Regions from separate parts of the Intrasporangium calvum DSM 43043 genome, predicted to be linked through region 1. Evidence: predicted binding sites of a transcription regulator. Region 1 holds the regulator's gene; the other holds the start of a gene.

Evidence for each region. Region 1 encodes HspR, which represses chaperone genes until heat shock. Its sites were predicted from a motif close to AAGTTGAGTCNNNNNGACTCAACTT; they were not measured.
Region 2: a site for HspR is predicted at 9,005-9,029, ahead of INTCA_RS17095 (Hsp20/alpha crystallin family protein). Genes of this name have one in related genera too.

Annotation. Positions count from the first base shown of each region.
Region 1 is NC_014830.1:3,638,252-3,649,528, forward strand. Features, by position in the region: gene INTCA_RS19245 (glycosyltransferase family 4 protein) at 1-257, shown strand, start outside; gene INTCA_RS16610 (nucleotide sugar dehydrogenase) at 247-1,509, shown strand; gene INTCA_RS16615 (ABC transporter permease) at 1,506-2,423, shown strand; gene INTCA_RS16620 (ABC transporter ATP-binding protein) at 2,407-3,282, shown strand; gene INTCA_RS16625 (glycosyltransferase) at 3,279-4,514, shown strand; gene wecC (UDP-N-acetyl-D-mannosamine dehydrogenase) at 4,550-5,812, shown strand; gene wecB (non-hydrolyzing UDP-N-acetylglucosamine 2-epimerase) at 5,942-7,093, opposite strand; gene INTCA_RS19675 (hypothetical protein) at 7,154-7,369, opposite strand; gene INTCA_RS16640 (heat shock protein transcriptional repressor HspR) at 7,390-7,863, opposite strand; gene INTCA_RS16645 (DnaJ C-terminal domain-containing protein) at 7,958-8,971, opposite strand; gene INTCA_RS16650 (nucleotide exchange factor GrpE) at 9,012-9,692, opposite strand; gene dnaK (molecular chaperone DnaK) at 9,689-11,277, opposite strand, start outside.
Region 2 is NC_014830.1:3,747,909-3,759,185, reverse strand. Features, by position in the region: gene INTCA_RS17140 (aminotransferase class I/II-fold pyridoxal phosphate-dependent enzyme) at 1-12, shown strand, start outside; gene INTCA_RS17135 (DUF5995 family protein) at 29-802, shown strand; gene INTCA_RS17130 (MFS transporter) at 727-2,013, opposite strand; gene INTCA_RS17125 (MarR family winged helix-turn-helix transcriptional regulator) at 2,155-2,664, shown strand; gene INTCA_RS17120 (gamma carbonic anhydrase family protein) at 2,738-3,250, shown strand; gene INTCA_RS17115 (response regulator) at 3,739-4,443, opposite strand; gene INTCA_RS17110 (sensor histidine kinase) at 4,440-6,059, opposite strand; gene INTCA_RS17105 (C4-dicarboxylate transporter DctA) at 6,186-7,574, shown strand; gene INTCA_RS17100 (4a-hydroxytetrahydrobiopterin dehydratase) at 7,690-8,337, shown strand; gene INTCA_RS17095 (Hsp20/alpha crystallin family protein) at 8,511-8,942, opposite strand; gene INTCA_RS17090 (PH domain-containing protein) at 9,072-10,589, opposite strand; gene INTCA_RS17085 (PH domain-containing protein) at 10,586-11,071, opposite strand; gene INTCA_RS17080 (LLM class flavin-dependent oxidoreductase) at 11,188-11,277, shown strand, end outside.

The sequences.
Region 1 (11,277 bases):
ACGACGGGCCGGCCGCGCCCGGCCTGCGCGGCCTCCTGGCTGCACCGGACGACCCGGTCGCGTGGGCAGAGGCCCTGAAGGTGCTCCTGTATGATCCAGCGCTGAGGACACGCATGGGTCGAGCCGCGAGGCGCTGGGTCCGTGAGAACCGAACCTGGGATGCTGCCGCCCTCACGTACGCAGATCTCTACGCTCGGGTTCTGAACGTGACGGGGACGGCCCCCGCCCAAGACGAGGGAGCAACCCGTGGCAGTTGACGCCGCCGTGATCGGCCTCGGCTACGTCGGCCTGCCGCTCGCGCAGGCCGCGTCGCGGGCCGGCCTGACGGTCGTCGGTCTCGACATCGCCGAGGACGTCGTCGCGTCGCTCAACTCCGGCTGCTCCCACATCGACGACCTGTCGGCAGCCGACATCTCCCAGATGCTCCATGCAGGTTTCCGAGCGACCACGGACCCCACCGAGCTCAACGCTGCCGAGACGATCGTGATCAGCGTCCCTACGCCCCTGTCGCCGGACGGCGGCCCGGACCTCAGCGCCGTCGAGGCGGCCGTGGCGACCGTGGCTGCGCAGCTCCGCCCCGGGATGCTCGTCATTCTCGAGTCGACCACCTACCCCGGGACGACCGACGAAGTGGTCCGGCCCATCCTCGAAGCGGGTGGCCTCAGCGCGGGCACCGACTTCCATCTCGCCTTCTCGCCCGAGCGCATCGACCCCGGCAACGCCTCGTTCGGGGCCACCAACACCCCCAAGGTCGTCGGCGGACACACACCCGCCTGCACCGAGGCAGCCGCCTCCTTCTACGGCAGGTTCGTGGACACCGTCGTGCGCACCAAGGGCACGCGCGAGGCGGAGATGGCCAAGCTGCTCGAGAACACCTACCGCCACATCAACATCGCCCTGGTCAACGAGATGGCTCGCTTCTGCCACGACCTCGAGATCGACCTCTGGGACGTCATCGACGCGGCCAGCTCCAAGCCGTTCGGCTTCCAGGCGTTCTATCCGGGCCCGGGGGTCGGCGGGCACTGCATCCCCATCGACCCCAACTACCTGTCCCACAACGTCCGAGCCCGCCTGGGCTACCCGTTCCGGTTCGTGGAGCTGGCCCAGGAGATCAACGCGACGATGCCGGGCTACGTGGTGAGGCGCGCACAGGACGCCCTCAACGACGACGCCAAGGCACTGCGTGGCTCCACCGTCCTCATCCTCGGTGTCACCTACAAGCCCGACATCGCGGACGAGCGTGAGAGCCCGGCGGTGCCCCTCGCCCGCCAGCTCGTCGCCCACGGCGCCACGGTCCGCTTCCACGACCCGAAGATCACGCAGTGGCGGGCGCTCGGCGACGCCGCAACCAGGGTGGAAGACCCGTCGACCGCCGTCGCCGAGGCAGACCTGACGATCCTCGTCCAGAACCACCGCGAGTACGACGTTGATGCCCTCGCCGCGGCCGCACAGCGGTTCTTCGACACCCGGGGCGTCGTGACCGAGGGCGAGAGGATCCAACGCCTGTGACCGCCGAAGCCTCACCGACCACCGCCGCTGTGCCGGACGGCCTCGAGCCCCGGCCGCTCTCCGCCGACGAGTCCAGGGCGCTGGCGGAACGCCACGCCCTGATGCAGATCGGGGTTCGCCCACCACTGACCGCCTACTTGCGCGATCTCTGGCGCAAACGCCACTTCATCTGGACGCTCGCCTCGTCCCAGGCCTACGCCGCTCACCAGAAGTACCTGCTGGGCCAGGTCTGGGCCGTGCTCAACCCCCTGCTCCTCGTCGCGTCGTACTACCTGATCTTCGGGGTGCTGCTCAACACGAGGAGGGGCACGGCCAACTACCTCGGCTTCCTCACGATCGGGATCTTCCTCTTCAGCTTCATCGCCTCCTCGATGACCTCGGGCGCGAAGGCGATCACGAACAACATCGGTCTCGTCAGATCGCTTCGCTTCCCCCGGGCCGTGCTGCCCATCGCCGTGACGCTGACCCAGCTGATCCACACCCTGCCTGCGCTAGGTGTCCTCGTGCTGCTCATGCTGGTCACCGGTGAGCCGATCCAGCTCGAGTGGCTGATGCTGCCCGTGGCCATCGTGCTGCTGTTCCTCAACGTCCTCGGGATCACCTTCTTCCTGGCCCGGATCGTCGAGATCTCCAGGGACATCGGCAACCTGGTCCCAGTGGTCACCCGACTGCTCCGCTACATCTCCGGTGTGTTCTTCAGCATCGACAGCTACGCCGGGCACCCCGTCGTCCACGCGATCATGGCCTACCAGCCGGTCTCCCTGCCGCTGACCATCATGCGCGAAGCGCTCCTGTCCGAGTCGCCCATCCACTTGGGAAACTGGCTCCTCGCCCTCGGTTGGGCCCTGGTCCTCCCGATCACCGGCTTCCTGTTCTTCTGGCGCGCGGAGGCGAGGTATGGCCGTGCCTCCTGAGCCGACCCAGCCAACCACCGAAGACGGCGCGCCCGAGCCGAAACCGAGCGTGATCGTCTCCGGCCTCGACATCGTCTACGAGGTCTACGGCGCCAAGCGCGGACGGGCCGTCGCCTCCTCTGATGACGAGAACGGCCTGCGGATCGTCGAGCGCCTCCTCGGTGACCGCCAGGAGAAGATGGGCCACGTCCAGAAGGTCCACGCCGTCAAGGACGTCTCCTTCGTCGCCAACGTCGGCGAGTCCATCGGCATCATCGGGCGCAACGGCTCGGGCAAGAGCACGCTGCTCCGCGCCATCGCCGGCCTGATCCCGCCGACCTCTGGCTCCGTGTGGCTCTCCGGCGAGCCGTCCCTCCTCGGTGTCAACGCCGTGCTCCTCGGGGACCTCACGGGCGAGCGCAACATCCTGATCGGGGGCCAGGCCCTCGGGCTCTCTCCCAAGGAGGTCCGGTCCCGGTTCGACGACATCGTCGAGTTCTCCGGGATCGGTGACTTCGTCTACATGCCGATGAAGGCCTACTCGTCCGGGATGGGGGCGCGGCTGCGGTTCGCCATCTCCACGGCCAAGACGCCCGACATCCTCATGGTCGACGAGGCGCTGGCGACCGGGGACGCCGACTTCAAGGCACGCAGCTCGGAGCGGATCAGGGAGATCCGCGACGAAGCCGGCACGGTCTTCCTCGTCAGTCACTCCAACAGCACCGTCCGAGAGATGTGCACCCGCGCGCTCTGGATGGACAAGGGGCGCCTCATCGCGGACGGACCGGCCGAAGACGTCGTCGCCGCCTACCAGAAGACGTTTCCGCAGAAGCCCAAGAAGGCCACGGACAGCCCGGGCCCCAGGGCCAAGGACTCATGACGGACCCCACGCCACCGCCGGTCCGGGAGCCCTCGTCGGGTCCCAGGGCGAGGGCGGCGAACCGGCCGGTCCTGGTCGTCACCGTCGTGCACCACCCGGATGACGCCCGCATCCGCTACCGCGAGATCGAGGCGCTGCTCGACGCCGGGCACCCCGTGACCTACGCCGCGCCGTTCGCGGACTACGGTGTCGACCCAGCCCCGCGGGCGGGCCTGACCACCATCGACCTCCCCCGGGCCGTCGGCCGACGACGACTGAAGGCGCTCAGGGAGTCACGCCGCCTGCTGGCCCGTCTGGCGCCTGCCCATGGCGCCGTGATCATCCACGATCCCGAGCTGCTCCTTGCCGCCACCGGGCGTCGCCTCCCGCACCTCATCTGGGACGTGCACGAGGACACGGCTGCGGCGATCGAGATCAAGGGCTGGCTCCCGCCCCGCCTTCGCCGACCTGCCGCTGCCGCCGTCCGCTGGCTCGAGAGGGCCGCAGAGCGCCGCCACGCCCTCCTGCTCGCCGAGCCCGGCTACACCGACCGCTTCTCCCGCACGCACCCGGTCATCCCCAACACGACGACCGTTCCGGAGACCGTGGCCCCCCCGGGGTCGGAACGCGTGGTCTACCTCGGAGCGGTCACCGTGGCCCGGGGGGCCCGAACCATGGCCGAGGCCGGCCGCCTGGTCCGCCAGCACACGGACGGTGCCGTCTCCGTGGAGATCATCGGCCCCCCGCGCGACGAGGAGAGCCGACGCATCCTCGAGGAGGCCGCGGACCGGGGCGATCTCCGGCTGCACGGCTTCGTGGCCAACCAGGCCGCACTCGAGATGGTCTCCGGGTCCCTCGCCGGGCTGTCGCTCCTGCGCGACGAGCCGAACTACCGGCACTCGACCCCGACGAAGGTCTACGAGTACCTCGCCCACGGCGTCCCCGTGGTGACGACTCCCCTGCCCCTGGCCCGGGATCTCGTCGCCGCCTCCGGCGCGGGCATCGTCGTGCCGTTCGACGACGCCGAGGCCGTGGCAGCGGCGGTCGTCGAACTGTGGCGTGACCCCGAGAGAGCCGCCCGGATGGGGGCTGACGGGCATGCCTACGCGCGGCTACACCATGACTGGCGGTCGATGCAGGATGCCTTCGTCGAGGCCGTCCGTGCCGTCATGGGGAACGATCCGCAGGCCCAGCCGGGATCTCCCGGGGTGGGCACCACGGACGGGTCCACCCAGCCGGGTGGATACAGTTGACCAGCCCTTTTCCCCAGCCCTCGGAGAGACAGTCCATGTTCCATGACGGAATCGCGGTCATCGGCCTCGGCTACATCGGCCTGCCGACGTGCGCCGCGCTCACTCGGCAAGGCCTCACCCTCAAGGGTGTCGACGTCAACCAGCACACGGTCGACGAGATCAATGCGGGCCGGGTGCCGATCGTCGAGCCGGACCTCGACGAGGCCGTCGCGGAGGCGGTGAGCAAGGGCCTGCTGAGTGCCAGCACCGAGACGCCGGAGGCCTCGGTCTACCTCATCGCCGTGCCCACGCCGTTCAAGGGCGACCACGAGCCGGACCTGTCCTACATTCGCTCGGCCACCGAGTCGATCGCCCCCCAGCTCAGGGGCGGCGAGGTCGTCATCCTTGAGTCCACGTCTCCACCCGGGACGACGCTCCAGATCAGCCGGTGGCTCGCCGAGCTGCGTCCCGACCTGAAGTTCCCGCACGAGCACGACGTTCCGGACGTGCACCTGGCGCACTGCCCTGAGCGGGTCCTGCCCGGCCGCATCATGATCGAGATCTTCAGCAACGACCGGGTCGTCGGCGGCCTGACCCCCGCCTGCGCCGAGAAGGCGGCCCAGCTGTACCGCACCTTCGTCACGGGCGAGATCCTCCTCACCGACGCGACCACGGCCGAGATGGCCAAGCTGACGGAGAACTCCTTCCGTGACGTCAACATCGCCTTCGCGAACGAGCTCGCGGAGATCTGTGAGCAGCTCGGCCTCGACGTGTGGGAGGTCATTCGCCTCGCCAACCGTCACCCGCGGGTCAACATCCTCAACCCCGGTCCCGGTGTGGGTGGCCACTGCATCGCCGTCGACCCATGGTTCATCGTGGCGGCCGCACCGGAGCAGGCCCGGCTCATCCGGACCGCACGAGAGACCAACGACGCCCGTCCGCAGACGGTCATCAGCAAGGTCAAGTCGGCCTTCGAGGAGCTCGGCAAGGGCGCCGACGGCGAGGGCGCCACGGTCGCCTGCCTCGGTCTCGCGTTCAAGGCTGACATCGACGACCTGCGCGAGTCGCCGGCGCTGCACATCACCGAACAGCTCTCCACGCAGTTTCCCGGCGCCACGGTCCTCGCGGTCGAGCCGCACGTGACGGCCCTGCCCAAGTCCTTGGACGGGAGGGCCAACGTCACGCTCGCCGAGGTGTCGCACGCGGTGCGGGAGGCCGACGTGGTCCTCCTCCTGGTCGACCACCAGCCCTTCAAACGCCTCACCCTGGGCGATCTCGAGGGCAAGAAGGTCATCGACACCCGCGGCATCTGGCGCTGACCCGCAGCTCGAAAGAGCAGTTCCGCCACATCGAAAGAGCAGTTCGCGACACTGCCCGCGGAGGTTCCTCCACATGACCTGGCGCGAACTGCTCTTTCGATGTGGTGGCGCGAACTGCTCCTTCGATGGTCAGCTGGCGAAGTCCGGCTCTCGCTCGCCGATGCCGAGCATCGCGGCAATCGCAGCCACACACCGCTTGGCGGCCCTGCCGTCGCCGTACGGGTTCACCGCGTTGGCCATCGCGTCGTAGGCCTCCCGGTCGTCGAACAGCTCCTGCACCGCCGACCGGATGACCTCGCCATCGGTGCCGACGAGCCGGACCGTCCCGGCATCCACGGCCTCGGGACGCTCCGTCGTGTCCCGCATGACGAGGACGGGCTTGCCGAGGCTCGGCGCCTCCTCCTGGACGCCACCGGAGTCGGTGAGCACGACGTTGGACGCGGCCAGCACGTGGGCGAACTGGTGGTACTCGAGCGGCTCCGTGAGCGTGACGTTGTCCAGCGGCCCGAGCATGGGCTCGATGACGTCTCGGACGATGGGGTTGCGGTGCATCGGCAGCAGGACGAGCACGTCCGGGTTGGCGACGGCCAGGTCGCGGATCGCCCCCATCGACTCGGTCATCCGGTCACCCCAGGACTCCCGCCGGTGCGACGTCACGAGGAGGAGCTTGCGTCCGTCCGTGGCGGCCTCGACGATCTCACCGACGCGCGGGTCGGTGAAGGCCACCGGCTGCGTGGTCGTCCACTGGAGGGCGTCGATGACCGTGTTGCCCGTGACCGGGATCGTCGCCTCGTCGATGCCCTCGCGCAGCAGGTTCGCCTTCGAGGTCGGCGTCGGGGCGAGATGGAGCGAGGCGAGCGGGGACGTGAGTCGACGGTTCACCTCCTCCGGGAACGGGGAGTAGATGTTGCCCGTCCGGAGTCCGGCCTCGAGGTGCACGACCGGGATCTTCTCGTAGAACGCCGACAGCGCGGCAGCGAGCACCGTCGTCGTGTCGCCCTGGACGACGACGACATCCGGCCGCACGTCCTGGAGCAGGTGTGACGTCGCGAGAATGGTCTTCGACGTGATCTCCGCGAGCGTCGCGCCGGGGGTCATCAGGTCGAGGTCGTGGGTCGGCTCGATCCCGAAGAGCGAGTTGACCTGGTCGAGCATCTCGCGGTGTTGGCCCGTGACGGCGACGATGGGCTCGATCTGATCGTGCCGTCGAAGCTCTCCGACGAGCGGGGCCATCTTGATGGCCTCCGGTCGGGTGCCGTAGATGGTCATGACGCGGTACATCCGGTATCCCTCCTGCGTGCTGGCGCCACAGCCTAACGGCCTCGGGTCGTCGGCCTGCCATCACCATCCGAAGTCGCGGGCCGGACGGACGAGGTTCGTCCACTTGGGCGCGACGTCCTCCCGGGCGGAGGCTCGCGTCATCCACCGGAGCACGTGCGGGAGGGCGTGCTCACGCCACCACCGAGCCTCGTCCCGCCACCCCGGTCGTATGCCGCTGGGCCGGCTCCCAGCCCCCCACCCGTCGAGGGGGTCGGCTGGGAGCGCGCCCAGCGGCATACGACAGGCGTCGGACTGAGTCAGTCCAGGCGGTGCGGCCGCCAGACCACGAGCGCCTGGGAGGCGAAGGTCCGCTGCGGCCGTTGCCCCGGGCGCACCGCGACGACCTCCCCCCGCGGACCTGCGGCGAAGACCCGCTCGCCCGGGCGGGCCCCGGCGAGCGCCGCCTGGGTCGCCGACAGCTCGGCCCGGAGCTCGTCGACGCGCGACTGGAGCGCGATCACCTGGTTCTCCAGGTCGAGGATCCGCTGGATGCCGGCGAGGGAGACACCGTCCTGCGAGAGTCGCTGGATCTCGCGGAGGAGCGAGACGTCCCGTCCGCTGTAGCGGCGTCCACCACCCTGGGTCCGGGAGGGCGAGACGAGACCGAGCCGGTCGTACTGCCGCAGCGTCTGCGCGTGCATGCCGGCGAGCTGGGCCGCGACGGAGATGACGAACACCGGGGTGTCGTCGTCGTGCCCCATGGGGTGACGCGCCGTGCCTGGCATCGCCATCACCTGCCCTTCCTCGTGTCTGTCCTCGTGTCTGCCCTCGGGGTTCGAGGTACTGGTCGACCACTGGGAGTCGCTGCGCACCTCGAACCGTCGTTCAGCTGCGTGCCCTCTGGAACAGCTCCGCCCGCGGGTCGTGGCCGTCCTCGGCGGCGGCCATCTTCTCGATCGCCTCGCGCGCCTCGTCGGTCAGCCGCTGCGGCACGATGACCTGGACCTTGGCGAGGAGGTCGCCCGCCTGGTCACCACGCTTGACCCCACGGCCCTTGAGCCGCAGCACCCGTCCGCTCGGGGTGCCGGCCGGGATCCGCACCTTGACGGAACCACCGTCCAGGGTGGGCACCGCGACCGTGGCCCCGAGCGACGCCTCCGCGAAGGTCACCGGGAGGTCGACCGTGAGGTGGTCACCCTCGCGGCCGAAGACCGGGTGCTTGTCGACCGACACGGTGAGGATGAGGTCTCCGGCGGGAGCGCCGGGGTCGCCGTGACGCCCCTTGCCCCGCAGCTTGATCCGCTGCCCGTCCTTGACGCCCGGGGGGATCCGGGCGGTGACCCGCCCCAGCTCCGGCGACGTCAAGGTGACCGTGGAGCCCTCGACGGCGTCCCGGAAGCCGATCCGCGTCGCGGCCGAGACGTCGGCGCCGGCCCGTGGCCCGGCGGTCGAGCCGAAGCCGCCCCCGGGATAGCCGGCCCCGGCCGGGAAGCCCGCAGCGCCGCCGCCGAACATCTGGCCGAGGATGTCCTCCAGGTTGGGCTGGCCACCGCCGCCCCCCGTGTTGAAGCGCACCCGCTGCCCACCACCTGGGCCGCCGAAGTTGGCGAAGATGTCCTCGAAACCCCCGCCCGCGCCGCCCGGCGCGAACCGGGCGCCGCCGTGCGACATGGCCCGGATCGCGTCGTACTCGCGGCGCTGCTCCGGGTCGGAGAGGACGGCATAGGCCTCGCCGATCTCCTTGAACCGCTCCTCGGCCTTCGGGTCGCCGACGTTGTGGTCAGGGTGCAGGTCGCGGGCGAGCTTGCGGTAGGCCTTCTTGACGGCCGCAGCCTCCGCGTCCTGGGGCACGCCGAGGATCGCGTAGAAGTCCTTGTCGAACCAGTCCTGGCTAGCCATGGCGCACCTCCGTCTCTCTCATCCTGCCTGTCCGCCCACGTCAGGACGGGTCGGCCACCGACACGCGGGCGGCCCGCACGAGCCGGTCGCCGATCCGGTACCCCGGCTGGATCACCTGGACGACCGTCGTGCCCGTGGACCCCTCGGGGAGGTCCGCCTCGACGTGCATGAGGGCCTCGTGCACGTTGGGGTCGAACTCCTCGCCCGACGCGCCGACCCGCTCGACACCGAACCGCCCGAGGATCGCCTCGAGCTTCTCGGCGATCGAGGCGAAGGGGCCACCCTCGAGGGCGCCCGCCTCCCGCGCCGAGTGGATGTCGTCGAGCACCGGGAGCAGCGACTCGACGACGCCGCCCACGGCCGAGTGCCGGATCAGCTCGCGGTCCCGGTCGACCCGCTTCTTGTAGTTGACGTACTCGGCCTGCAGACGCTGCAGGTCCGCGAGCAGCGTGGCCGCCATGGAGTCCTCCTCCGCGAGGGCGTCACCCTCGGGCGACTCCTCCGCACCGGTCCGGGTCGCGTCCTGCGGAGCGGCAGAGGGCTCGGGTGCGTGGTCGTACTCGTCCTCGCCCCCCGGCTCGGCCGAGGCGCCCGGACCACCCTCGGAGTAGGTGTGGTGCTTCCTGGCGGCCTCAGCCGCGTCCCCCGGGGCGCCGGCCGTGTCGCCGGCGCCCTCGGAGGTCTCGGGAGCCACGCCCTCGGGCTTGGTCTCGTCGGTCACTTCGCGTCCTTCACGTCCTCAGCCGTGTCATCGTCGATGACCTCGGCGTCGACGACGTCGTCGTCCGCCCCGGCACCCGCCGAGCCACCCGCGTGGGGGGCCTCGCCGTCAGCACCAGCGGAACCGGCTGCTGCAGCGGAAGCGGACTCAGCGGCATACACCGCCTGGCCCATGGCCTGCGACTTCTCGTTGAGCGTCTCGATCTTGGCCTTGATGTCGTCCATGCTGGCCTCGGACCCCTCGGCGACCGCGCTCTTGAGGTCGGCCAGGGCCTCCTCGACCGGCGTCTTCGCGTCGGCCGGGACCTTGTCGCCCGACTCCTTGAGGAAGGTCTCGGTCGAGAAGACGAGCTGCTCGCCCTGGTTGCGGACCTCGGCCTGCTCGCGCCGGACGCGGTCCTCCTCGGCGTGCGCCTCGGCGTCCTTGACCATCCGGTCGATCTCCTCCTTGGAGAGGGCCGAGCCGCCGGTGATGGTCATCTTCTGCTCCTTGCCGGTGCCCTGGTCCTTGGCGGAGACGTTGACGATGCCGTTGGCGTCGATGTCGAAGGTGACCTCGATCTTCGGCACGCCCCGGGGCGCCGGGGCGATGCCGGTCAGCTCGAAGGTGCCGAGCGACTTGTTGTGCTGCGCGATCTCACGCTCACCCTGGAAGACCTGGATGAGGACGGACGGCTGGTTGTCGTCGGCCGTCGTGAAGATCTCGGAGCGCTTCGTCGGGATCGCGGTGTTGCGCTCGATGAGCTTGGTGAACAGGCCACCCTTGGTCTCGATGCCGAGCGAGAGCGGGGTGACGTCGATGAGGAGGACGTCCTTGCGCTCGCCCTTGAGGACACCGGCCTGGAGGGAGGCGCCCACCGCGACGACCTCGTCCGGGTTGACGCCCTTGTTCGGCTCCTTGCCGGCGAGCTCCTTGACGAGGTTCGTCACCGCGGGCATCCGGGTCGAGCCGCCGACGAGGACGACGTGGTCGATGTCGGAGAGCTTGATCCCGGCGTCCTCGATGACCCGGTGGAACGGGGCCTTCGTGCGCTCGAGCAGCTGCTTGGTCATCTGCTCGAACTGGGCGCGGGTCAGCGTCTCGTCGAGGTGGATGGGCCCCTCGGGCGTCATCGAGATGTACTGCGCCGAGATGTTCGTCGACGTCGCGGTCGAGAGCTCCTTCTTGGCGCGCTCGGCCTCGTCACGGAGGCGCTGCATCGCGATCTTGTCCTTGGACAGGTCCTGTCCGGTCTTGTTCTTCACCTGGGTGATGAGGTGCTGGACGATGACCTCGTCCCAGTCGTCACCGCCGAGGTGGTTGTCGCCGTTCGTGGCGCGGACCTGGATCGTCGCGAAGCCGTCCTCGGCGTCCTTGCCGACCTCGAGGAGGGACACGTCGAAGGTGCCGCCGCCGAGGTCGAAGACGAGGATGAGCTCGTCCTCCTTGCCCTTGTCGAGGCCGTAGGCGAGCGCCGCCGCGGTGGGCTCGTTGACGATGCGCAGGACGTTGAGGCCTGCGATCTCGCCGGCCTCCTTGGTGGCCTGGCGCTGGTGGTCCTCGAAGTAGGCGGGGACGGTGATGACCGCGTCGGTCACCGTCTCAC
Region 2 (11,277 bases), 110 kb from region 1:
GACCAGGGCTGACCCGCTACCGTCGAGCATGGGCTGGCTCTCGGGGATCGTCGACGGGGTTCGCTCCTGGTGGACCGGCCGTCGGCCGGGCTCAGGGCCGGCCGCGCCGGTGGGTGAGGTCGGGTCCATCGCGACCATCGAGGCGCTCGTCGAGCGAATGCGGGCCGTGGACGCGACCCTCGACCCGGCCGACGGGGTGCGCGCCTTCAGTCGCATGTATCTGCGCGTCACCGAGCTCGTCCTGGAGCGGGCGACGGAGGGCCACTTCCGCAACGTCCGCTTCCTGACCCGGCTCGACATCCTCTTCGCCGGCCTCTATCTCGACACGCTCCGCAGCAACGCGCCGACAGCCGCGTGGGCGCCGGTGCTCGAGCTGCGGAGCGCGCCTGGCCGCCTGCCGATCCAGTTCGCCCTGGCCGGGATGAACGCCCACATCAACCACGATCTCCCGATGGCGGTCGTCGCGGCCTGCCGCGAGCTGCACCTCGCGCCCACGAGCCCGGGCATCCGCGACGACTACCTCAAGGTCAACGCCCTGCTCGCGGCCGTCCAGCAGGAGGTGCGCCGGACGTTCCTCGACGGCCTCGCGCTCGAGGTCGACCGGGCCCACGCCGGCCCCGTGGCCGACCTCGTCGGCGCCTGGAGCATCAACCGGGCGAGAGACGCCGCGTGGACGAACGCCAACGTGCTCTGGCGGCTCGACGGGCACGAGCCGCTGCGCAGCGACTACGCGGCCACGCTCTCCCGCTCGGTCGGCCTGGCCGGCCGGCTGCTGCTGACCCCGGTCGACGAGCTCGTCTGAACGGGCGCCGGGCGGGCCGCCATGACGCGCCGCAGCCGCCACGCGGCATACACCGCCACGACGCTGATGCCGAGGTGGAGCGCGAGGAAGCTGCCCGCCAGCCCGGCACCGAGCAGGGCGCCGGCGACGAGCGGGCCGATCGCCGAGAACGTCGTCTGCAGAGCCGCGAACGTCCCCAGGGTCTGGCCGACCATCCCCTGCGGGGCGAGCGCCGCGGTCAGCGGGTTGAGCACCGGCGAGTACATCGTCTCGCCGACCGCGAAGACCCCGAACGTCGTGATGAACAGGGCCGCGGCGATCTCCGGCCGGAACTGCGCCGCCGACAGGATGAGCCACGCGAGGACCCAGATCGAGCCGACCGCCATGAGCAGGGCGGGGGCGCTGCGCCGCGCGGTGAGGCGCACGACGACGACCTGCAGCAGCACGATGATGATCGCGTTGACCGCCGCAGCAGTGCCGATCGCCGCCGAGTCGACGTCGAGGACGGTGATCGCATAGGCCGGCAGGCCCGCCTCGAACTGCGCGTAGAAGCCGAGTGCGAGCGTGACGGTGATGACCGCTGTCCACCGTAGGGCCGGGCTGGAGCCGATGGCCCGGAGCGCATCCAGCGGCCGGCCCGGGTTTGCCGTGCTGCTGTCCAAGCCGCTGTCCGGGTGGGTCGTGGCCCCCAAGCCGGCGCTCCAGATGATCGCCGACGAGAGGACGAAGCCGAGCGCGGCCGTGACGAAGCCGACGTCGAGCCCGTCCGCCCGCGCGAGGTCGACGAGGTGACCCGCGACGTAGGCGCCGATCGCCATCCCGATGGACTCGCCGGTGAACTTGTAGGCGAAGACCTTCCGGCGGTCGTGCATCCCGACCCAGCGCAGCACGATGACCTGCTTCGCAGGCATGGCAGCCGACAGGCCGAGGCCGAAGACGAACATCCCGAGCAGGAACGTCGCGGGCGTGTCGACGAGGACGAGGGCGCCGACACCGGCCGCGCCGAGGAGCTGGGCGAGGACGGCCACACGCACCGGGTCGAACCGGTCACTGAGCCGGCCGGCGAAGGGCGCTGCGACGAGCGCCCCGACGGAGAAGAGCGACGAGGCCGCCGCGGCTGCGAGAGCCCCCCAGCCGCGGGTGTCCGCGGCGTACGCGTACTGGTACGGGAGCACGGCGCCCCAGCCCAGCATCCCGATCGAGGACGCGAGGATGAGCAGCTTGGCGCGCATGGCAGTGTCACACCCCTTCTGGTGTCGTGGGGGCGACTCGGCGACCGCCCGTGGGCTTCGCGGCTTCGATGCCGAACATTTCGAACCCTAAGTTCGATATCGAAAGGTTAGCAGTCAAACAACTCGTGCCACAATCGGACTGTGGCGACACGACCGAGGACGGCCCAGGAGCAGCACCGCAAGGCCGTCGCGGCCTACGTGGCGGCGGGTGGGGAGGAGTCGGTCCAGCGCGTCATCACCGCGATCTACGGCGTGACCAAGAAGCTCGACCAGTGGTACGGCCGGCAGCTCGCCGACCTCGGCCTCACCCAGGGGGAGTGGGCCGTCGTCGCCGCCCTCGCCAAGGCCGGGGAGACCTGCCTGACTCCGAGCCAGCTCGCCGACCTGACCAATGTCGCACCGTCGTCGATGACCCACCGCCTCGACAAGATGGCCGAGCGTGGCCTGATCAGGCGCAGCCCCGACGAGGCCAACCGCACGCGGACCCTCATCTCGCTCACCGGCGACGGCTGGGACCTGTTCAGCGAGGCGATCCGCGAGTCCAACGTCGTCGAGAGCGACATCCTCCGTGGTCTCACAGCTGACGAACGAGCCGAGCTCGCCGGGCTCCTCGAGCGCGTCATCGAGCAGCTCGACCGGGTCGAGGCCTGAGCCGAACGCACCGCCGGCCACCCGCAAAGGTGCCCGGGGGCACGGTGCGAGCCCAGCGGCATACCCTCTCCTCATGCTGATTCCCCTCGGTGACCACACCCCCGACGTCCACGCCACCGCCTGGGTGGCCCCCAGTGCGGACCTCATCGGCCGCGTCGAGCTCCGGGCGGACTCGAGCGTCTGGTACACGGCCGTGCTCCGTGCCGAGCTCGAGCCGATCGTGCTCGGCGAGCGCAGCAACCTCCAGGACGGGGTCATCGTCCACACCGACGCGGGCAAGCCGGCGACCATCGGCGCCGGCGTCTCCGTCGGCCACCGGGCTGTCCTGCACGGCTGCACGATCGAGGACGACTGCCTCATCGGGATGGGCGCGATCGTCCTCAACGAGGCGCACATCGGCGCCGGCTCCCTCATCGCCGCAGGAGCCGTCATCCAGGAGGGCGCCGTCATCCCGCCCCGGTCCCTCGTCGCGGGCGTGCCCGGCAAGGTGCGGCGCGAGCTGACCGACGCCGACCTCGAGCGGATTCGCGCCAACGCCGAGGGGTACGTGGGGCTGAAGGACGTCCACCAGAACGCCCGCGCCTGAGGGTCCCGGCAGCGGGCCGACCCACGGAAGGACCCGCGCCCTGAGGCCGGCACTGACGAAGACCGGGCTGTCCCTCGTCGGTTCGGCGGCGTCGCCGCCTACGACCTGATCCAGCGGAAGCACGCCCTGCTGCGCAACCTCCCCGTCGTCGGACACGGACGCTACCTGATCGAGAGGATCGGTCCTGAGCTGCGCCACTACATCGTCGCGGGCAACGACGAGGAGCGGCCGTTCAGCCGCGACCAGCGGGCCTGGATCCATGCATCGGCGAAGCTCGAGAACAACTACCGCGGGTTCGGCACCGACAACGACATCGAGTACACCGAGGGCTACCCCGTCATCAAGCAGCGGACCCTCGCCCACGCCGGTCAGGAGGCCTGGCTGCCGGGCGCCAAGGTGATGGGCGGGGCACCACCGGCAGGGCGGCGACCTCATCGTCCAGATCGGCACCGCCTACTTCGGCTGTCGCGAGCGGCCGGGAGGCTCGTTCACCTCGACCAGAGGTACTCCACCTCGGGTCGCCCCGCGCCGGCGTAGCGGGAGCGTCGGACCGCCACCTTCGTGTCGCACAGGTGCTCGGCGTAGCGCCGGGCGGTGACCCGGCTGATCCCGAGCGCCTCGCCCAGCTCACGCGCCGAGAGTCCGCGCTGGTCCTGCTCCGACCACGTCGACTCACGCAGCTCCCGGGACACCCGGGAGAGCAGCTCCGCGCTCATCCCCTTGGGGAGACGCGCCTCCGCATGGACCCGGGCCCCGGCGAAGACCTCATCGACCTCGGCCTGGGTGTCCACCTGGGTCCCGGCCGTGACCTGGTTGCGGTAGTCGCGGTAGGCGAGGAGCCGGTCGCGCAGCGTGGCGAAGACGAAGGGTTTGAGGACGTACTGGACGATGCCGAGAGAGACGGCGGCCCGCACGACCTGGAGGTCGCGGGCGGACGTGACGGCGATGACATCCGCCCGGTGGCCCGCCGCGCGCATGGCCCGGACGACATCGAGGCCGTGTCGGTCGGGGAGGTTCATGTCCAGCAGGACGACATCGATGTCCCTGTCCTGCAACGCCTTCAAGGCCGCTTGGCTCGTTGCGACGGTCGCGACGACGGTGAAGCCCGGCACCCGGTCGACATAGGCCGTGTGGGCCTCGGCCGCCACCGGCTCGTCCTCGACGACGAGGACCCTCAGCGCCTCGGTGGTCATGGTCCACCACCCCACGGCAGGCGCACGGTGAAGGTCGCGCCGGGCGGGCCACTGACGTCGAGCGTCCCGCCGAGGCGCTCGACGGTCTGTGAGACGAGAGCGAGCCCGATGCCACGTCGTCCGGCCCGACCGGCCTCCTTCGTCGAGTACCCGCGCCGGAACGCGTCGGAGACTGCGCCGTCCGGGAGACCCGGGCCGGTGTCGGAGACGCGCACGACGGCAGCCGGACCCTCCACGGTGGCCTCGAAGACCACCCGCCGCTCGCCCGGCGACCCGGCCACCGCGTCCAGCGCGTTGTCGATGAGGTTGCCGACGATGGTGACCACGTCCCTGACGGGCGCTGCCCCGGGGGGCCAGCGCACGTCGGGGGCGACGAGGAGCTCGATGCCCCGCTCGTTCGCCTCGGCGGCCTTGCCGAGGAGGAGCGCGGTGAGGGCCGGCTCCTCGACCGACCCGACGACCTGGTCGGTCAGCACCTGGCTCACGTGCAGCTCGTCCGTGGCGAACGCGAGCGCCCGGTCGGTGTGGCCCAGCTCGATCAGGCTGACGATGGTGTGCAGCCGGTTCGCCGTCTCGTGGGCCTGCGACCGGAGCGCCTCGGTCAGACCGCGAGCCGAGTCGAGCTCACCGGTCAGGGCCTCCAGGTCGGTCCGGTCGCGGAGGGTGGTGACGTGCCCGAGCCGCCGCTCTCTCCACAGGGCAGGTCCCTTGTTGAGGACGAGGACCCGGGCCGACGTGACGTGGAGCTCGTCCTCGCGCGGCTCGTCGTCACTGAGCGCAGCGGTGAGCGGGGCCGTGAGGCCGAGCGATGACACGGGCCGGTCGATCGCGTCGTCGGGGAGGCCGAGGAGTCGGACCGCCTCGTCGTTGGCCAGCCGTAGCCGCCCACCGAGGTCGGTGATGACGAGACCCTCGGTCACGGCGTGGAGCACGGCGTCGTAGTACTCGTACATCTCCCGGAGCTGGCGCTCACCCAACCCGTGCGTCTGACGGCGGACGCGACGGGCCACGAGAGCGGTGCCGAGGCCGGAGAGCACCGCCGCCGCCAGCCCAGCCGCCAGGATGCCCGGCAGCTGGACGCGGACCCGCTCACCGACAGCCGACGTGCGGATGCCGACGGCGACCAGGGCCACGACCTGTGCAGCCGCAGGCTTGGTCGAGTCGACCACCGGCACCACGACCCGGGTCGACGGCCCCAGCGTGCCCGTGAAGTTCTCCATCACGACGCCGCCGGCCAGGGCTGCCGACGTGTGGCCGATGAAGGTTCCTCCGATCTGCTTCGGGTCGGGATGGGTGAAGCGGGTGCCGTCCCGGTCCATGATGACGACGAAGTCCGTGCCGGACTCCAGCCGGACCCGCTCCGCGTAGGGCTGGAGGGCCTTTGTCGGTGCGCTGCCCTGAACGGCCGCCACCACCGCGGGTGTGGCCGCCACCGTCTCCGCGACCGCAGTGACCCGCGCGATGGCCTCCCGGTCGCCGGCGTGCTGGGCCTGGACGAAGGTCCCCGCGAGCCCGGCAGCAATGACGAGAACCGCGAGACCCACCTGCAGGACGAACGTCTGCGTCGCGACGCTCCAGCGGCTCGGGTTCACGGCAGCCACGAGCGGTGCCGCCACGAGTGGTGCTGCCGCGATGCGTCCGAGAACTCAATGAACACAATCGTGACCCTAGTCAGTTCGGCCGCGACGCTCATCACATCACTCAGGCCCGGGACCGCCGGGCCCAGCCAACGGAGGCCCCCTGTGAGTCACACCGCCGACAGCGCCGTCGACGCCCCGAAGCCCCGGGCGACGACGAGGCGCGACCGCACCCATTTCCTCTATGTCGCCGTCATCATCGCGATGCTCCTCGGCATCGCCGTCGGGCTGATCTGGCCGGAGCTCGGCAAGGAGCTCAAGCCGCTCGGCACCTTCTTCGTCAGCCTCATCAAGATGATGATCGCCCCGATCATCTTCTGCACCATCGTCCTCGGGATCGGCTCGGTGCGCCGCGCCGCCCAGGTCGGCAAGGTCGGCGGCCTCGCCCTCGGCTACTTCCTCACGATGTCGACCGTGGCCCTCGCGATCGGGCTCGTCGTCGGCAACATCGTCCAGCCCGGTGCTGGTCTGCACCTCACGGACGAGCTCGCTGCGGCAGGCCAGAAGCAGGTGTCGGGCGGAGCCGAGACGACCACCGACTTCATCCTCGGTCTCGTCCCAGAGACCCTGGTGTCGGCCCTCACCGCCGGGTCCGTCCTGCAGGCCCTCCTCGTGGCCGTGCTCGTCGGCTTCGCCCTGCAGAAGATGGGTCCGGCCGGTGAGCCGATCCTCGTGGGCATCAAGCACGTGGAGAAGCTCGTCTTCCGCCTCATGGCCATGGTCATGTGGCTCGCGCCGGTCGGCGCCTTCGGCGCCATGGCTGCCGTGGTGGGGGCCACCGGGGTCGATGCCCTCAAGAGCCTCGGCCTGATCATGGTGGCGTTCTACGTGACGTGCGCCCTGTTCGTCTTCGGGGTGCTCGGCACGATCCTGCGCATCGTCAGCCACGTGAGCGTCTTCTCGCTGCTGCGGTACCTCGGTCGGGAGTTCCTCCTCATCCTCTCGACCTCGTCGTCCGAGTCGGCCCTGCCGCGTCTCATCGCCAAGATGGAGCACCTCGGCGTCGCCCGCCCCGTCGTGGGCATCACCGTGCCGACCGGCTACTCGTTCAACCTCGACGGCACCGCCATCTACCTGACGATGGCCAGCCTCTTCATCGCCGAGGCGATGGACAAGCCGTTCAGCCTGGGGGAGCAGATCGGCCTGCTCGTGTTCATGATGATCGCGTCCAAGGGCGCGGCCGGGGTGACCGGCGCCGGGATCGCCACCTTGGCGGGAGGTCTGCAGTCACACCGCCCCGACCTCGTCGACGGCGTCGGCTTCATCGTGGGTATCGACCGGATGATGAGTGAGGCGCGCGCCCTGACGAACTTCGCCGGCAACGCGATCGCCACCGTGCTCGTCGGCACGTGGACGGGCCAGATCGACCGCGTGCAGGTTGCGGCAGTGCTCGACGGGCATGTCCCCTTCGACGAAGCGAGCATGATCGATGCGGAGCACTCCCCGGCTCCCGCTCTCGAGGACCCCGCGCCGGTCACCGCCAGCGCGCGCTGACATCAGCCCGGATGCCGCTGGGCTCGCTTCCGCTCGGAGGCGGGTCCAGCGGCGGCGCGGGTGAGGCGCCCTACGGCAGCCCTCACCCACGAACCGGCAGGACCATACTGAGGTGATGGACAGCCTCACGACAGTGCAGATTCTCGACGCCGGCCTCGTCGACTGGCGCAAGCTGGCCCAGGCGCTCCACGCCCGCTACCTCACTGGTGACTTCGCCGCGGGACTGCGGTTCGTCACCGCGATCGGTGAGGCGGCGGAGGCCATGAACCACCACCCCGACGTGACCCTCACCTATCCGCACGTCGACCTGAAGCTGATGAGCCACGACGTCGGCGCCCTGACCGAGCGGGATCTCGACCTCGCCCACCGCATCAGCGAGATCGCGCGCGAGCAGGGCGTCGCGGCCGAGCCGCACGCCGTGGCCGAGATCGAGCTCGCCCTCGACACGGCGGACGTCGCTGCGGTGGGCCCGTTCTGGGCGGCGCTGCTGACGGGGAGCGCTGAGGCGCTGCACGGCGCGGACGTCGTCGACCCCAAGGGGCGGGTGCCGCTGCTCTGGTTCCAGGACACGGACGCTCATCGCACTCCACGTCAGCGGTTCCACCTCGACGTGTGGGTGCCGCACGACATCGCCGAGCAGCGGATCGCTGCGGCCGTCGCTGCGGGTGGTGCCGTCGTCGACAACGACAACGCGCCGTCCTTCGTCGTCCTCGCCGACCCGGAGGGCAACCGGGCCTGCGTCTGCACCTGCCTCGACCGCTGAGCCTATGCAGCGCGCGGACTCCTTGCAGGTGAGGGCCTCACGGGAGCCGAGCCACTGGACCCGCGGTAAGGGCCCCGGCCTCGGAGGAGGCGGGGCCCTGCCGTCTCGGAGAGGGGGGTTTCCCGAGGTGCCTGCGACCGCTGGGACGCGGACGGCTCAGCGGTCGCTGGTGATCAGCTGGCCTGGCTCTCGATCGCCGCCTTCTGGTCGTCGCCGTGCGACACGGCGATCTTGCGCGGCTTGGCCTCCTCGGCGACGGGGATCGTCAGGGTGAGGACACCGTTGCGGTAGTCCGCCTGGATGTCGTCGAGAGCGAGCCCACGCCCCAGCGAGAGCTGGCGGGCGAACGTCCCCGTCGGCCGCTCGTGCGACAGCCAGCGGACGTCGTCGAGGTTCTCCCTGAGGCGCTCGGCGCGCACGGTGAGGGTGTTGTCCTCGACGTCGATGTCGATCGAGCCGGGGTCGACTCCCGGCAGGTCGATCTGCGCGACGAAGGTCTCACCGCGGCGGTAGAGGTCCATCGGCATGGGGGCCGGCGTGGCCGTGCGGAACCCCTCGCCGAAGAGTCGGTCCATCTCCCGGAACGGGTCGAAGGTCCTGGTCATGTGCAGTCACTCCTCAACTGAACTCGAACAGCTGCGCGGCGGAGAGCCGAGCAGACGCACCTTTCTTGAGTGGTAACGACTCAACTTTGCAACCAATTCCCGACCACGTCAAGACGTCCCCAGAATCGATCAGGTGAACTGCGTCACCAGCTCGGGGCTGACCTCGCCGAGCACTTCGTACGCCCGGTCCGGAGGCAGATCCACCACGTCGTAGTGCTGGCGACCGGCAGCCGTGGTGGCGACGAGGGTGACCACGTCGGCGCGCCGCTGGAAGAAGGACTGCCGGATCTTCCAGCCGATGACCCCGTCGCGTGCGAGGAGGATGCGGCGCCGGTCCAGCGAGCCGCTGCGGCTGACGAGGTGCCGGTCGGTGACCAGATGGCCGAGGCCGCGGTAACGGTCTCGACCGAGGAGCCAGGCGCCGGCCACCGACCCTGGCGCGAACCACAGCGGCCACCCGGGCCAGTCCCCCACCATCCACCCCAGGGCGAGCGCCGCCGTCAGGGCCAGCGGCAGCAGGACGGCTCGAGTGAGGCGGCGTCGGCCCGCCGCGGGTCCGTGCGGGATGAGGGCGTCGGAGACCGCACCGGCGTCCCCGGTCACGAGGGTCGCGACGCCGGCGACGACGTCGACGGGGGCGGGTGGGGACAGCCAGTCGGAGCCGCCCCCGGCCTCGCCCTGCAGTCCCGTGCTCAGGGCCTTGAGGCGACGACCGCCGGCGAGCCGGAGGCCCAGCTGCTCCCCCAGCTCGACGCCCCGGACCCGCGTGTGGTCGATCCCGACCTCCCGGCTGGTCAGCAGGCCGCGTCGCGTGTGGAGGCTGCCGGTCGGGCTCCGTGACAGTCGGAATCCCCAGAACGACAGGACGTAGGCGCCCACCGCGAGGAGGGACACGATGACCACCACCCCGAGCAGGTTGACCCACCAGGCCAGCTCACGGACCCAGGTGGCCCCGGACTCGTACAGGTCGCCCTGCTCGGAAAAGCGCCCGAGCCCCTGGCTGACGAACCCGAAGATCGCCGCCGCCGTGCCGATGCCGGTCATCGTGAACGGCGCGAACCGGACCCACGACGGGTCGAGCCGCAGCAGATCCTCGTCCGCGCCTGCCGCCTCCGTGCCGGGGGGAGGCGCCTCCATGTCCACGGCGGGTCCCGTGGGAGCGGGCAGGGTCGCGGTCACCGGGTCACCCGCCCCGAGCCGGTGCAGCAGCTCGCCGCGCAGCCGCCGCCCCTCCGCGATGCTGAGCGAGTCGAGGACGAGCCGGTCCTTGCCGCCGCTGCCCGTGGAGATCTCGACCTTGGCCAGGCCCAGCGCGCGGTGGTGCAGCTGGGCGGTCAGGTCCACCGTTCGCACCTTGTCGAGTCGCGCCGTCCGGGTCTGCTTGTGGAGCAGCCCGTGCTTGAGCTCGATCTGCTCGCTGCTGATCCGGTAGCGCGTCGTGAGCCAGCGGAGCAGTCCGAAGGCGACGATCACGGGCAGCGCGAGCAGCTCCCAGCGGTCGGAGTCCTCAGCGCCGATCCGGGCCACGAAGATCGCCAGGATGGCCGGCAGCGCCTGGAGCAGCGTCTGGAGCGGGTGGATGAGGAGCATCCGTTTGTCGAGGCGTCGCCACTCCGGCTCGGGGAGCGGTCGCCGCGTCTCGGTCACGTGGCGTCACCCTTCTCCGCGACGGCGGCCGTGGTCAACGTGTCGACGAGACCGCGCGCGACCTCGAGGTCCAGCCCCGCGATCTCCAGCGGTCCGGCGGCCGACGCGGTCGTGACGGTCACCGTCGCGAGGCCGAACAGCTGGGCGAGGGGTCCCCGCTCGAGGTCGACGGTCTGCACGCGGGAGAGAGGGGCGATCCGGCGCTCCTGGTTGAGCCAGCCCGTCTGGGTGTAGATCGCGTGCCGCGTCGCCTCCCAGCGGTGGACGCGGTAGCGCCAGCGGGGCATCCCGATCGCGTAGGCGGTGGAGAGCACGAGCCAGGCCACGGCGAGGACGACGTGGAGGGTGCGGTCGGCTGCGTGGTCGAGCAGCCACCAGCCGACCTGAGCGGCGCCGAGGAAGAGCGCGCCGAGGACCGCTTCCACCGTCCACATCCGGACGGCCCTCGGAGAGACGAGGTTGGCGGGCTCACGCAGCTGCACGTGCCCACCGTTTCACATGTGCCGGGGTCCCCTCAGGCCGTATGCCGCTGGGCTCGCTCCCCGACGCCCCCGGAGTCCGCTGCCTTCCGAGGGGACAGTCGCCTACGGTGGGGTCCATGAGCCTCGAACTCGGCCTCGACACCTTCGGCGACATCGCGAACGGCCCGGACGGGCAGCCGCTCCACCCGGCGGTCGTCATCCGGGAG